2 regions of the Vibrio sp. QJM3NY_35 genome follow, and region 1 is predicted to be linked to the other one. Evidence: riboswitches for the same ligand, from Rfam matches in the RefSeq annotation. Region 1 holds a riboswitch; the other holds the start of a gene.
What was found. Region 1 has a riboswitch for thiamine pyrophosphate ahead of thiB (thiamine ABC transporter substrate binding subunit). Riboswitches for the same ligand answer to the same signal wherever they lie in the genome.

Region 2: linked by a shared signal. The riboswitch ahead of thiD (bifunctional hydroxymethylpyrimidine kinase/phosphomethylpyrimidine kinase) and the one ahead of thiB (thiamine ABC transporter substrate binding subunit) in region 1 are both predicted to bind thiamine pyrophosphate.

Annotation. Positions count from the first base shown of each region.
Region 1 is NZ_CM173507.1:3,010,837-3,015,262, forward strand. It holds gene thiP (thiamine/thiamine pyrophosphate ABC transporter permease ThiP) at 1-1,162, opposite strand, end outside; gene thiB (thiamine ABC transporter substrate binding subunit) at 1,246-2,238, opposite strand; TPP riboswitch at 2,292-2,411, opposite strand; gene AC3CH3_RS13615 (flavin prenyltransferase UbiX) at 2,455-3,078, opposite strand; gene mpl (UDP-N-acetylmuramate:L-alanyl-gamma-D-glutamyl-meso-diaminopimelate ligase) at 3,117-4,426, opposite strand, start outside.
Region 2 is NZ_CM173508.1:1,327,905-1,332,330, forward strand. It holds gene AC3CH3_RS21260 (ElyC/SanA/YdcF family protein) at 1-98, shown strand, start outside; gene AC3CH3_RS21265 (DUF2999 family protein) at 229-480, shown strand; gene AC3CH3_RS21270 (DUF4382 domain-containing protein) at 903-1,931, shown strand; TPP riboswitch at 2,073-2,184, shown strand; gene thiD (bifunctional hydroxymethylpyrimidine kinase/phosphomethylpyrimidine kinase) at 2,281-3,174, shown strand; gene AC3CH3_RS21280 (ABC transporter ATP-binding protein) at 3,164-3,922, shown strand; gene AC3CH3_RS21285 (ABC transporter permease) at 3,915-4,426, shown strand, end outside.

The DNA.
Region 1 (4,426 bases):
GTAATAAGAAGATCCCCGTACTGATCACAAGCCCCGGAGTCACTAAGATAATAGTGCCAATCAGCTCGATTTTATCGGCTCGAAAATTCTTGTTCTGTAAACGCCATGCTCGGCTAGTCAGCAGTATGGAGATACCAATACCAACTGCGATAACACTTGCTAATGACGCGACTTTAACCGAGGTCATTAACGCCGCCCAAAATGGCTCGCTGCTGAGTACGGTTAATGCCTGCGAGTTAATTCCACTGACGATAACCATAGCTAATGGCGGCAATACCAGCATTGAGACTATGATGATCCAGAAGCTATCCCAAGCTTTTGACCACCAGCTGTCCTTAACCAAATATTTCTCTTCCGACAGCTGACTGGCCGTCACTGAAATAGGTTTAGATAGCCGTTGAATACTCACAGCTAGCACACCACACAGCAGCATTTGCCATATCGCGAGCAAGGCACCAGCTTGAAGGTCAAAGTCGAATTTAATCGCTTGATAAATAGCGAGTTCGATAGTGGTCGATTTCGGACCTCCACCTAGCGCCATCACGGTAGCAAAGCTAGTAAAGCACAACATGAAGACTAAGCCACATACATGAGGCAGTTGTTGTCTCAATCGCGGCCATTCGACCCACCTGAATTTGTTCCAATGACTCATACCCAAATGAGCACACAGCTTATGTTGCTCGGCAGGCACGGTATCTAAGGCTTGTAAAAGTAAGCGACTGGCATAAGGCAAGTTAAAGAAAACGTGTGCCAGCAAAATACCATTCAATCCGTATATGGAGAATGGCAGTTCAATATCGAAGTTCGCCAAAAATTTAGCTAACCAACCACTATTGCCATAGATCGCAAGTAAGCCAAATACACCGACTAACACCGGCAGGACTAAGGTCGACGCGAACAGCCTTAACAATAAAGCGCGTCCAAAAAATTGTCTACGACACAGCGCATGAGCAATAGGTATAGCAAAGCCAACACTCAGCACCGTTGAGAGTGTCGCCTGATAAAAACTGAATTTCGTTACATGCCAATAGTAGGGATCGGACCATACTTGGCTGATATCAAGAGAAGGGGCATTGCTAAGCAATGCCCCAACTGCTGAAACCACGAAGGCGGTAATGAGTATCGCAACCCAGATACCTACCTTAGGTGTTTTCTTTATCATAAATTGATTTTTACCGTAAACAGTTCACTCAAAGTATATCGAACGAACTTTTAAATACAGAAAGCCTATTTCTTTAAAGTAAGTTAGAAAGTAAGTGCACTCTGCCATTCACGAATCCAAGGCTTACGCTTCTCGGCGATCTCTTCTGAGCTAAAGCTCAGCGCTTTCTGAGGAACCGTAAGTTGCTCAAACCCTTTTGGTAACTCAACATCCGTCACTGGGTACATCCAGTTACCTGTTGGCATCGCCGATTGGAATTCATCACTTAGGATAAACGCCATAAACTCATCAGCAAGTTTCTCGTTCTTACTGCCTTTAACTTTAGCGGCCACTTCCACTTGAGTGTAATGCCCTTCTTCGAAGCTTGCTGCTGCATACTTAGAATCGCTCTCAGCAATAATGTGGTAAGCCGGAGACGTTGTGTAAGACAAGACTAAATCTGACTCGCCTTCTAGGAACATAGAGTAAGCTTCAGACCAACCTTTGGTTACAGTCACTGTTTTCTGGGCAAGCTTCTTCCATGCTGTAGTTGCTTCATCACCGTATACCGACTTCATCCAAAGCATCATGCCTTGGCCAGGTGTTGATGTACGTGGGTCTTGGTAGATAACCTTAAGATCATCACGCTGCTCAACCAACTCTTTAAGGCTCTTCGGTGGGTTTGCTAACTTCTCTTTGTTGTAAACAAAAGCAAAGTAACCAAAGTCATAGGGAACAAAAGTGCTGTCGTTCCAACCATTAGGAAGCGTTACTGATGAAGTATCAACATTATGCTCAGCCAATAAGCCCGTCGCTTTCGCTTCAGCCATCAGGTTGTTGTCGAGACCTAGCAAGATATCGGCTTTGCTGTTTTCGCCTTCAAGACGTAAACGGTTCAGGATAGAGACGCCATCTTCTAGAGCGACAAAATTCACATCACAACCACACTTCTCTTCGAATGCTTTTTTAACGGCAGGACGAGGGCCCCAATCCGCAGCAAAAGAGTCATAGGTGTATACAGTCAAAGTGTTGTCTGCAGCAAAGGCAGAAAAAGAAATAGCTGTAGTAACAGCAAGGGTAGTTAATATGAATTTCACTGGACGCTCTCCATGGTCTGAGCGGCACAGGTTTGAGGGAGGAGAACGGTTGAGGTTGTTCCTAACTCAATTCCTACGCCAGCATTATCTGGTTCAGGTTTACGGGTCCCAAGCATCAGCTTGATCTCAGCTCGCATTCATTATTTGAATGGTTTGCTCCCCGATGAGTGTTCAGGATTGTAATTTGATTTTTAACAATAAGCTATCAAGTTTGGATCAATTACGTTGATCGTAGCCCCAACGTGGCACTAAACCTTGTTCTATACCTAAGTGATCAAGGATACGCGCCACCATAAAGTCGACCAAATCTTCAATTGACTTAGGTTGATGATAAAAACCCGGGGCTGCAGGCATGATCGTCACACCCATGGTCGAAAGCTTGTGCATGTTTTCGAGATGAAGCGTCGAAAATGGCGTCTCACGAACCACTAACAACAGCTGGCCTCGCTCTTTCATGACCACATCGGCTGCTCGCTCAATCAGGTTATCCGATAGACCATGAGCAATCGAAGCCAAGCTTCCCGCGGAACATGGGCAAACGACCATCTGCTTCGGCGCTGCTGAACCAGAGGCAACCGGCGAGAACCAATCATCTTTGCCACACACCACCAGCTTTTGAGGGTCGCAGCCAAGGTGTTTAACTAAAGCTTGTTTCGCCGCATCTGGCCCAGCAGGTAACTTAAGTTCATGCTCGGTCGCCAATACCACTCGCGCTGCCGATGAAATCAGCAAGTAGACCTGATAATCGGCTGCCAAAAGGCATTCAAGTAAACGCAGGCCATAAGGCGCACCGGATGCGCCAGTGAAAGCAAGAGTTATCGCTTTATCGTGTTTTGTCATGTTCTCAATTACTTCAAATTATAAGGTCGTGGATGCCGTTAGCCTTTGAGTGCCAATCCATCCAACAATTTTTGGTGAATGCCACCAAAGCCACCATTACTCATTACCAAGATTTGGTCGCCCGCTTGTGCCTCTGAGACAATTTTAGCAACGAATGCATCCATGTCATCACTCACGTGTGCAGGTTGATGGCACGCATCGGCAACATCTTGAACTGACCAATCAATGTTATCCGGTTGGAATAAGTAGGTAGAATCCGCCTGCTTCAACGAATCAGCCAGGGTTTCTTTGTGCACACCACGTTTCATGGTGGCAGAACGAGGTTCTAAAACGGCAATGATTTTCTTAGTGTCGACCTTATTACGTAATCCGCCCAGAGTAAGTTCAATCGCCGTTGGGTGATGAGCAAAATCGTCATAAACAGAAACACCTACCACCTCGCCTTTAAACTCTAAGCGACGCTTGGTATTAATGAAAGTCGCCAGTGATTCACATCCTAAGTCGGGTGTCACACCGACATGTCTTGCCGCCGCAATCGCCATCAAGGCATTACTTACGTTATGATCACCAACCAAATCCCAGTCTACGGTTCCAACACATTCATTTTGGAAGTAAACCTCAAATTGAGAGCCATCTTTGACCAGTTTTTTGGCATCCCAATCGCCTTGCTCGCCACTCGATTCAGTTTCGCTCCAGCAACCGCGAGCTAAAACATCTTGAATAGCGATATCCTGCTTAGGTGAGAAAATGCGACCATTGCTTGGCACAGTACGCACCAAATGATGGAATTGTCGCTTAATCGCTTCAAGATCGTCAAAGATGTCCGCATGATCGAACTCTAGGTTATTCATCACTAAGGTTCTTGGGTGGTAATGAACGAACTTAGATCGTTTATCGAAAAAAGCACTATCGTATTCGTCGGCTTCTACCACGAAGAACATACTTTCACCAAGGCGCGCAGAGATACCAAAGTTACCCAACACACCGCCAACTAAGAAGCCCGGTGCATAGCCACAATCTTCCAAGATCCAAGCCAACATGCTTGATGTCGTGGTCTTACCGTGCGTTCCAGATACCGCTAACACCCAACGGTCATGCAGCAGGAACTCTTGCAACCACTGAGGACCAGAGGTGTATCTAAGGTTGTTATCCAACACATACTCAACACACGGATTACCGCGGCTCATTGCGTTACCGATAACCACGAGATCCGGCCTTGGCTCTAATTGGCTAGGGTCGAACCCTTCAATAATTTCAATCCCTTGTGATTCCAACAAGGTGCTCATTGGTGGGTAAACATTCGCGTCGCTACCCGTAACCTTGTGACCTAATTGACGAGCCAATACCG
Region 2 (4,426 bases), on a different replicon from region 1:
AGAAAGCGAGTGATGGTGAGCTTCTAGGCATCTACCGTGACGCACTGAGAACGTATGGTATGTGGAGCTACCGCTCTTACCCATTAGAGTCTCGCTAAGCCCAAGCATTATTTGCGTTTGGGAAAAGCACAGTTCGTGTTAAACCAAAGCTTCACTTGCTAGTACAATCGAGCACAGCTAGATGGTATGCTGTGCTCCTACTTAATTTAGTGTTTCAAAGGCAAAAAAATGAACCCGATTTTAGCAATGTTGAAAGAGAACAATATTAGCGACGAGCAGATCAGCGAGATATTCAAGACGTTGACCGAGAACCCTCTTGCAGCAATGGCGACAATCAGCCAACTTGGTTTACCACAAGATAAGCTTCAAATGCTGATGGGTCAGGTAATGCAAAACCCTGCGCTAATCAAAGAAGCAGTTGAAGAGCTTGGCCTAGATTTTTCTAAGGTTGAAGCCGCTAAAGAGCAACTTCAAAAATAAGTGAGTTTGAATGAGCTGATATCGTCTTAGCTTAATCAAAATTCAATGAAAAGGTCGTTTAAGTTCAGCAACAGGCTGTCTTAACGGCCTTTTTTGATCTTGGTGGCGATTATTCACTTTGATCAAGTTGCTTTCAATCCCTGCCTCCCATTTTTTACTCAACGACTATTTCAACACAATTGACAGCACCTTTGCCAAATATGTGTTGCTACTGACAATTTACTTACTAGACTTAATTAACCTATGTGCGACTTGATATGTGCACCTTGATGAACAGTTTTTTTGGATGAGGAACGCCCTGAATAGTAGGGATATAAACATCAAACAATAGCGCTGTTTATTTATGGGTCACAACAAGAAAAAGAATAAGAGGGCACTCGAATAAGCCCTTTATTGAGCAGTGATTTTATAGGAAATGAGTTATGAAATATTTAAAGGAAACGGCTTTAGCGAGCCTTGTGTTGGCAGGGCTTGTTGGTTGTGGCGGAGACTCAGGATCATCAAGCAGTACGACACCCATTACCTTAAGCGTGAGTGATGCGCCCATTGATGATGTTAAAGACGTCACCGTGACATTCAGTAAGGTCGCTTTACTTCCTCAAGGGGGAGGTTCGCCACTGATATATGATGTGTATAAAACGGACGAAAACGGCGACTACGTTGATGAAAATGGCGATCCATTGCCAGATGGTGAGGATCCGATTCCATTAAGTGTGAATTTGTTGGATTACCAAGGCAGCGATGCGCTCCCTTTGATTGAAAATGAGGTAGTTCCAGTAGGTAGTTATAAGTTGTGTGTGTTTGCTCATGATGGCGATCACCCGAAACATCCATCTTATGTCGTAGATGATAATAATGTGGAACAAAAGTTAACGGTGAAAGGCGAAGGCGCGTGCCCGCAAGGTGTGGGTAAAGAAGACAACGCTGGCGTACTTTACTTTAATAACTCATTTAATGTGAACCAACAAAGTAATGATTTTGTTGTCGAGTTCGATCTACGACGCGGCCTAAAGAACAGTTCGACTTTCCCTGATTACACCATTCAAAGAACGTCTGTAAGCCTTATTAATACGGTTGAGACAGGAAACATTGAAGGTACTGTTTCGAGTACCACTTTTGAAGCTTGTAACCCTACAAATGATAATACTTATGTTCAGTCGGTGTACTTGTATGAAGGTAATGTCGACAAAGCTGACATGGCACCAATTGGTGGTACAGCGGAGAAAAAACCGATTACTTCAGCTTCAGTGACAATGAATCAAGCACAGACCAACTATGAGTTTTCCCTTGGTTTCATCGACCCAGGTACTTACTCATTAGGTTATACCTGTACTGCGCAACACGACAGTGATGAAGACAATGCTGATCCGGTTGCTGATGGTTTTGAAATATATGAAGCTCAAAATGGCGTGCAAGTAACCGTTGGTCAAGACAGCCAAGTGTCATTTTAGATTGCTGATTTGATTTACCATGCTAATAAATACGGCCTCCAATTTTGGGGCCGTTTTTGAATCTGCTAGTGATAATTCTAGGGTAAATCTTATAATTGAATAAAATCAGTATCTCAGTTGTGAGAGTGCTGTTACTATCGCTATCAATAGTCGGGGGGCATATACCTTATTTGGTGTTTGCTGAGATCGTTAATCGAGACCCGTTGAACCTGATTCAGTTAACACTGGCGTAGGGAACTATAAGCACTCGATCTACGTCTGCACCCATGAAAACTTTCATGAGTCTAATGCGACTTCTCCTTCGATCGGTGTTCGTTCTCCTACGTCTTGTAAGATAGTAGGAGCGACAATGACACACAGTTCTATTTCAAAAGATTTAACGCCCAAAGCCTCAGTTTCACAGCACTCTGCTGATGGTTCGATTCGAACGAACACTCCGATTGTATTGACGATCGCAGGCTCAGACAGTGGCGGCGGTGCAGGTATCCAAGCTGATATTAAAGCTATGTCTGCGACCGGTAGTTTCGCTTGTTCGGTAATTACCGCTATCACTTCCCAGAACACGCAAGGCGTTTCCGCCATTTTTCCTATTCCACTCGACCATGTCGCTAGTCAGTTAGATGCAGTGTTTACTGATCTCAATATCGTGGCAGTAAAAGTCGGCATGTTGGCTGATTCGCAAATCATCAAAGTCGTTGCAGACAAAATTAAGCAGTACCAACCTAAACACTTAGTGATTGACCCTGTGATGGTCGCGACAAGTGGTGACCTTCTCTTAGAAAACTCTGCTATTACGACGCTAAAGCAGGAACTGATTCCGCTGGCAGACATCATTACCCCTAACTTGCCAGAAGGCGCGGCGTTAACAGGCAAAGCTGTCCCTGAAAGCGAAGCCGAAATGCAGGGCATGATTGAAGACTTACGCGCACTGGGCGCGAAAGCCGTTCTTCTCAAAGGCGGCCACTTAGAGAAGGATGAGAACAGTAACGACTTACTGATTCTACCAACCGCATCTGCTCTGATTAGCGCTAAACGTTTTCCTACCAAAAACACTCATGGCACGGGTTGTACGCTCTCTTCTGCGATTGCTTCTTTCTTAGCGCAAGGCAACACGCTCTCAGACGCTGTTGACCTAGGAAAACAATACATTTCTCGCGCGATTGCTCACGCTGATGAGTTACAAGTCGGCCAAGGTCATGGGCCTGTAAATCACTTCTTCGTTGGACACGGTAATGTCCGTTAATACGGTTGGTGTTCAACTCAGCAATGCCTCCTTGCGTTATAACGACAGTGAGCACGCGACCTTGTCTAGGTTGTCGCTTAGCTTAAACGCAGGTAAGTGGACGGTATTGTTGGGTCGAAGTGGCTGCGGGAAAACCACGGTATTGCGTTATCTGGCAGGCTTGTTGGACGACAAGGTGGAGTGGCAGGGCACATTGGCAACGTCTGATGAATTGCCTTTAACGGATCGCATCGCATACATGGCACAGCAAGACTTGTTACTGCCATGGTTGTCGGTTATCGACAATGTTTGCCTAAGTCATCGCTTTCAAAATCCAGCTTCTGATAAAGCACAGCAAACCAATCAAGCACTCGAGTTGCTCGCTGCGGTTGGTTTGGCTAGTCACGCGTCTACTATGCCAGATCAATTGTCTGGCGGTATGCGTCAGCGTGTTGCTTTGGCTCGCACCTTAATGCAAGACAAACCAGTGGTGTTGATGGACGAACCTTTCTCTGCGCTGGATGCGGTAACAAGACACAAGTTACAGAGCTTAGCGTGTGAACTGTTAAGAGATAAAACCGTTGTGTTGATCACCCATGATCCACAAGAAGCGGTGCGTTTGGCGGACAACTTGTATGTGTTGCAAGGCACACCTGCGAATGCTCAGTCTTTGTCTGTGCCTAACACGGCGACACCACGAGTGTTAGATGGTGAATGCGCTGAGTTACAACAAGCGATCTTAGATCAGTTGGAGCGTGACTATGAATGATCTAACGCGAAGTGAAGCTGTGGCTCGTTCAACCAACGCGCAGGTTAGCACAGCACATCCTCGTCAGATGAATCCCGTTATGCGTTTGGTCATCAGTAGTGCTGTGATTCTTGGTTTGTGGCAAATGGTGGTGGTTATCTTCGAGATGCCAAGCTTCATTCTGCCAGCTCCCGCAGAAGTCTTTCTTAAGCTGATTGAACGCTACGATGTGTTACTCAAGCACACTTGGGTGACTGCGCAGGAGATCTTACTTGGTCTATTGCTCGGTTTATCCATGGGGCTGTTTTTCGCCCTACAGATGTTGATGTTCGAACCGCTGAAACGCTGGTTGTTGCCTATCTTAATTGCTAGCCAAGCGATCCCTGTGTTTGCGATTGCGCCAGTATTGATGTTGTGGCTGGGTTATGGCATCGCGTCAAAGGTCGTCATGGCGGCGATCATTATCTTCTTCCCCGTGACCACTTGTTGTTACGACGGTCTGCGAAATACACCGACAGGTTACCT